DNA from 2 places in the Brevibacillus jepli genome. Region 1 is predicted to be linked to the other one. Evidence: riboswitches for the same ligand, from Rfam matches in the RefSeq annotation. Region 1 holds a riboswitch; the other holds the start of a gene.
The links. Region 1 has a riboswitch for thiamine pyrophosphate ahead of thiC (phosphomethylpyrimidine synthase ThiC). Riboswitches for the same ligand answer to the same signal wherever they lie in the genome.

Region 1 (3,415 bases):
ACAGATGAATATCGTTCCGACCTGCAAAAATTGATTGAGAAAAAACTCGAGGGTCAGGAGATCGCAACTGCGCCTACTGTGGCAAGAACGAATGTAATTGATCTCATGCAAGCTCTAAAAGAAAGCTTGGAGTCCACAGCCGGTCAAGCCGCAGCACCCATCAAAATCGATCCGGAACCTACTCCGGCAAAGACTGCGCGAAAACGCACTACTGCAGCTTCTTCGTCGGAGACAGATGAAGCCGCGAAAAAGGCTTCTGCCAGTCCGAAAAAGACTGCGACCACTTCTACAACAAAAACTTTGCGCAAAAAGAAGGCTACCACCGTCTAAGCTGTACGTAAAAAACCTGCCCACTTTTGGACAGGTTTTTTGTATTCACATCAGGACATCTAGCTTGGCGCCATCTTCCTGCATGGTTCAATATGGATATGAACGGTGTTAATTCGGTGGATCTTGCGCATTTGTTCTTCAATTTTCTCGGTGATTGTGTGGCTCTCCACCACATTCAGACCTGGGTCTACATGGATCACTACATCAACCAGTACGCTGCTTCCATGGTAGCGGGCTTTGATGTCACTGATATCCTTCACTCCTGAAATCGAGGAAATCGTCGTCCGCAAATCTTCGAGCTTGGTCTGATCAAAGCCATCTGTCAAACGGTGTGTTGCCTCCCTGAAAATGTCCCATGCAGTCTTCAAGATGATGAGACCAACGACAAAAGCAGCTAAAGGATCGAGCCAATGCAATTGAAACTGTGCGCCAGCTACCCCGATAAATGTCCCTATGCTGACGAATGCATCTGAACGATTGTCTGCGGCCGCTGCAAGCAGTGCTTGACTGTTTGTTTTGATGGCGAGATTTTTGTTGTAGCGGTATACAAACAGCATAATTACTGCGGTCGCAAGTGCTGTCCACCCCGCCAACAAGTCAGGTGCCGCGTGATGTGGATCAAGCAATGATGGTACGGCATTCGTGACGACTTGAACTCCGACAAATAGCATAATAAATGAAGCGACAAGTGCTGAAATCGTCTCGGCACGAAAATGGCCATACGGGTGGTCTTTATCTGGCGGTTTCCTAGCAATACGCAGACCGATCAGAACAGCAATCGATGCGACGACATCCGTTGAGTTGTTAAGTCCGTCCGCCATTAATGCTTCAGACGCAGTTACGTACGCAACCCCTATTTTTAATACGGAGCAGAAAATGTAGGCGAAAATACTCACCCACGCGCCACGCTCTCCTTGTTTTAAATCCGAATAAACATCCATACCTCATCACCTCAAAAAACATCTCAAGCATGCTCCGCAACCTAGGTAAATCAAGGCATCTGGAAACAGTTGCTTTTTTTTCGAACTTCATCGTAACAGATAGGGTTCATGTGGGTCTACAGAAACAGTTTTAGTCCGATTCACGAGAATAGAGGGGGGGAAAATGTGTTGCACGCCCGCAATATTTCTCTGGAAAATTTTCCTTGAAATTAACTGGACTTCCCGTTATCCTAATCTTGCAATCCGAAATAAAAAAGCACGGGAGCTTGGAATTCACCAGGCTGAGAGGATGGTACTGTGCCATCGACCGTTGAACCTGAACTGGGTAATGCCAGCGGAGGAATGTCATATACGACACGATAAGATGCGTGTATCTTTAGGATACCCGTTTCTTCTCTACTCTCGCGTTGGCGTCGCATGTTGTTTTCATGTGGCGCTTTTTCGTGGGCAGTTTCTTTCGCCTCCCTAAACGGTTCTCGCTTTCGTGCAACCAAAACAAGGAGGTTTTTCTTATGTCATTGGTGTCATCTTTTCCAGGCAGTCGCAAAGTATACGAAACAGGTAGTCGAGCGGACATTCGTGTCCCGATGCGCGAAATTTCCCTTCACCCTACTGAAGGACTGTTTGGCTCCACACCCAACCCACCTCTGCGTGTTTATGACACAAGTGGCGAGTATACCGCAGCTGATTATGTCGCTGACATTCGAGCAGGTCTTCCCTCCATACGCCATGAGTGGATTGATGAGCGAAAGGATGTGGAAACGTATGTGGGTCGTAAGCCAAAGCTAGTCGACGACGGAATCAGAAGCGAAGAAAAGGCAACCGCACTCCCTTCTTTTCCAAGAGAAGACTACAAACCTAAACGAGCACAAGCCGGGAAAATTGTTACCCAGCTTCATTATGCCCGAAAACATATCATCACACCGGAAATGGAGTACGTTGCCATTCGAGAGGGCGTTTCCCCTGAATTTGTTCGGGCAGAAATCGCCGCCGGACGTGCGATCATCCCGTCAAACGTCAATCATCCCGAAAGCGAACCGATGATCATCGGCCGCAACTTTCATGTAAAAATCAATGCCAACATTGGAACTTCCGCTGTCAGCTCCTCGATGGAAGAAGAAGTCGAAAAAATGATTTGGTCGGTTCGCTGGGGCGCTGACACTATTATGGACCTGTCGACTGGCAAACACATTCACACCACACGCGAGTGGATCATCCGCAATAGTCCCGTCCCAGTCGGAACGGTCCCCATTTATCAAGCACTCGAAAAAGTAAATGGAAAAGCGGAGGATTTGACGTGGGAAGTTTATCGAGACACCTTGATTGAGCAAGCGGAACAAGGCGTCGATTACTTTACCATTCACGCTGGCGTACTTTTGCGCTATATCCCGATGACAGCGAAACGTGTCACGGGTATCGTCTCCCGCGGTGGATCGATTTTGGCTGCTTGGTGCCTCGCACATCATGAGGAAAACTTTTTGTATACGCATTTCGCTGAAATTTGCGAAATTCTGAAGGCGTATGATATTTGCGTATCTCTCGGGGATGGTCTGCGCCCTGGCTCTATCGCGGATGCGAACGACGAAGCGCAATTTGCCGAGCTCGAGACATTAGGTGAGCTGACAAAAATAGCATGGGAGCACGATGTGCAAGTCATGATTGAAGGACCCGGCCATGTCCCTATGCACTTGATCCGGGAAAACATGGATAAGCAGCTAACCATTTGCCATGAGGCACCGTTTTATACGCTTGGGCCGCTCACGACAGACATCGCCCCTGGCTACGATCACATTACCTCAGCCATTGGCGCTGCCATGATTGGCTGGTTCGGAACAGCCATGCTCTGCTATGTGACACCGAAAGAGCACCTCGGCCTGCCCAATAAAGAGGATGTCCGCAACGGTTTAATTGCATACAAAATCGCAGCCCATGCCGCTGACCTCGCAAAAGGACATCCCCGCGCGAAGCAGCGAGATGACGCTTTATCCAAAGCTCGCTTCGATTTTCGCTGGACGGATCAATTCAACTTATCCCTGGACCCGGAACGCGCTCGCGAATATCACGACGAAACTTTACCCGCCGAAGCAGCCAAATCCGCGCATTTTTGTTCCATGTGCGGGCCTAAATTTTGCAGTATGAAAATA
Region 2 (3,415 bases), on a different contig from region 1:
CTTCACCTGCTTCTTCTCCGATGACGGATTGAAAGAGCAGATCACCTTTCAGCTCTAGTCCGTGTTCACGCAGCATTTGGATTGTGAACAAGCTCGCTGCCAGTCCACCTTTCATATCGGCAACACCACGGCCGTACAGACGTCCATCCGTACCATATGACAGCGAAAAAGGGGCATAGGTCCACCCTGAATCGTCTCCAACCTCAGCCACATCGATATGCCCGTTGATAATCAGGCTGTTTGCATGAGTAGAGGCACTGCCTGGTAAGCGACCTACGACATTGTCGTCCCCTGGATAGACCGTCCAGCGATCCACTTCGAATCCCATCGCTTGCAGTCGGTTTGCGATTACAGCTTGTGCTTGATCGCTGTTTCGTGCGGGGGGACTTACCGTCGGATGAGAAACGAGCTCTGCCAATAATGCGAACAGCTCTTCTTTGCGGCTGGCAATCGATTCTACCGCTTCCGTCAGTCGATCCACGCTACTCAATCATCCCTTCAGTCGGGCTGCTCGCGGAAGCATAGCGTTTTTTCGCGATACGGCCAGCGAGGAAGCCTTTGCGACCTGCTTCCACCCCGAGCTTCATCGCTTCTGCCATCAGGACAGGATTGTCAGCGAGGGCGACTGCTGTATTCAGCAAGACACCGTCCGCTCCCAGCTCCATTGCTTTTGCGCAGTCAGCTGGAGAGCCAATCCCTGCATCCACGATAATCGGTACCTTGGCATCCTCGATGATAAAGCGGATGTTGTTTTCGTTGACAATTCCTTGTCCAGAACCGATTGGCGAAGCACCTGGCATAACAGCGTGTACGCCCACTTCTTGCAGACGTCTGGCGAGAATCGGATCATCATTGGTGTAGGTCAGCACGATAAAGCCTTCTTCTACCAAGATTTTCGAAGCTTCGAGTGTACCAATTGGATCAGGCAGCAATGTTTTCGGGTCTCCGATCACTTCGACCTTGATCATGTCACACAGACCAGATGCTTTTGCCAAGCGTGCAATGCGCACCGCTTCCTCAACTGTGTAGGCACCTGCCGTATTCGGCAGCAGGGTGAATTTTTTCAAGTCGAGCTGTTCCAAAAAGTTCGGTTCTTGCGGATTTTCCAAATTCAATCGACGAATGGCAAATGTCAAAATTTCTGCTTCAGACACCTCTACCGCTTTTCCTTGTGTATCCAAATCTGCGAATTTACCTGTGCCCAAAAGCAAGCGGGAGCGAAACTCGTAAGGTCCAATTTTCAATGTATCCATGATGGTCATCCTCCTCCGACAAAATGAACGATTTCTATGCGATCTCCGTCTGCAATCGGTGTTTGTTCGTACGCTTGGCGATCAATGATTTCACCATTTCGCTCAACGACGACAATCTTCTCTTGCAGGGAATAAGAAGCAAGCAAGGCTCGCACTGTTGTGATCTCTTCCGCCAACTCTACTTTTTTCCCATTAAGCTGAACAACCATCGTTTACCTCCTTCTAATGGGGACATAAAAAAACGGCTTCCTCCGCCTGCCTGAGTCGATTCAGACAAACAGAAGAAGCCGTATACCCATCCCAACTCACCGGACGAATGGTATAAAAAAACCATCCGCCTCGGATGGTTGAGTGTGATCTTATCATACGTGCACGCAAACAAGCTTCCTTCGCCTCGAATGCGACACCGTGATACCGATTCCATATACCTCTTCCTCCGCTGGCATGACCCAGGTCAGGTTCAACGGTCAGTAACACACTCGTTACAATCTCAGCCAACGTTGCTCGGCCCCCGTTTGGTAGTAAAGCTATGCAATTGTCGTACATTCGTGTACTACAGTACCACTCTATTTCGTGTTTGTAAAGGCTTCCTTGTGCATCTTTTCCAATTCATTGAGACAACGCTGTGCCCAAGCTGACATTTTCGCAAGCTTCTGCATCTCTTTCTCCATCGCCTGACGCATAGATTCCTTGTAGTCTGGAATCGCGCCATTATAGCGAATAACTCCTTGGACGGGTGTCATGAATTTTTCCATGTAAGAGAGTGCTGGACGCTGGTGAAACAGCGGTACATCTACTTCGTAGGAAGAATGCAAGTCGCCTTGTGTTGGGAATTTGGTTACTGCCAATACTTTTACCAGCAGCTTCGAATCGTGAATTTCCAATACTTCTGCAATATATTCTCCAGTTCTCTGCGCAACGCGAACGATATCTCCCGGATTCCAGTTCATCACGTTTTCCTCCTTAAGTGAGTGATGCTTCCAGCAGCTTGCGAGCATGCAGCAATACTTCCTCTGCCTCTACCAATGGCTGCCCGCCACCTTGTGCCATGGCAGGATTTCCGCCACCTTTTCCTTCTATAATCGGCAAGGTTTCTTTCAACACCTGATTAATGGCTACGTTTACTTCTTGTCCACGAGCAAACACTACCTGCATTTTCTCTCCGGTAGCTGCGAGCAGGCAAATGGCATCTGGTGCGAGAGCTGTAGCTAGCTGCGCGAACTGCTGAAGCTGTTGAATGGTTTTGTCTGTAAAGGTACGCATAATGAGGCGTGAATTGCCCATTTGGCTCGCTTCGGACAATTGTTGGTTGACTTCCACTTCCAACAGTAGCTTATCTACTTCTGCCAATTTTGCCTTCAAGGTATCTCGCTCTGCAAGGAGTCGTTCCGTCTGTGCAATCAGCTCGCCTTCATTGGTTGCGAGTAGCTTAGCCGCTTCACGAACAACGGCTTGCTTCTGATTGTAGTCCCGCAATGCTCGCCAGCCGCAAATAAATTCCAGACGAATGTTCCCGCGATGGCGCTCCCAGCCCAAGATTTTGATTATGCCGACTTCGCCCGTACGTGCTGGATGCGTACCTCCGCATGGGTTGTAGTCAAACTCAGGTATCATCACGACGCGTATATTTTCGGTAACGGTCGGCTGCTTTTTCAATGGCAACGCAGCCAATTCCTCATCATCGACGAACCGCGCAATGATTGGATGATTTTCCAAGACGATCTGATTAGCTCGATTCTCTACCTGTTCCCATACATCAGCTGTCAGTTCATCCAATCGTACGTCAATAGTGACGCGCTCCTTGCCCAAGTGAAACGCAACGGTCTCGGCCTGCACGACTTCCAGAAAGGACGCGGATAAGATATGCTGACCAGCATGTTGCTGCATGTGATCGAAGCGACGCTCCCAGTCGATGTGACCTGTCACTTCCGCTATGTTTTCGGACAAGGGCGATTCCAAGCGATGACGAATCTCGCCTTCTACTTCTTCTACATCTACTACACACATATCTCCCAATACGCCCAGATCGGAAGGCTGTCCCCCTCCTGTAGGATAAAAAGCCGTTTGACTAAGCACGACGAAAGGTGTCCCATCCTGTTCAACGCCAGTTTTGGTCACTTCAGCCGAAAATGATCTCGTATAAGCATCCTGATAATAGAGTC

Region 2: linked by a shared signal. The riboswitch ahead of thiS (sulfur carrier protein ThiS) and the one ahead of thiC (phosphomethylpyrimidine synthase ThiC) in region 1 are both predicted to bind thiamine pyrophosphate.

What each region holds. Positions count from the first base shown of each region.
Region 1 is NZ_JBFEFW010000001.1:81,171-84,585, reverse strand. Features, by position in the region: gene ku (non-homologous end joining protein Ku) at 1-330, shown strand, start outside; gene AB1L17_RS00425 (cation diffusion facilitator family transporter) at 390-1,271, opposite strand; TPP riboswitch at 1,520-1,632, shown strand; gene thiC (phosphomethylpyrimidine synthase ThiC) at 1,784-3,415, shown strand, end outside.
Region 2 is NZ_JBFEFW010000012.1:111,983-115,397, forward strand. Features, by position in the region: gene AB1L17_RS15060 (acetylornithine deacetylase) at 1-490, opposite strand, end outside; gene AB1L17_RS15065 (thiazole synthase) at 483-1,253, opposite strand; gene thiS (sulfur carrier protein ThiS) at 1,259-1,462, opposite strand; TPP riboswitch at 1,668-1,778, opposite strand; gene kapB (kinase-associated lipoprotein KapB) at 1,820-2,203, opposite strand; gene AB1L17_RS15080 (alanyl-tRNA editing protein) at 2,217-3,415, opposite strand, start outside.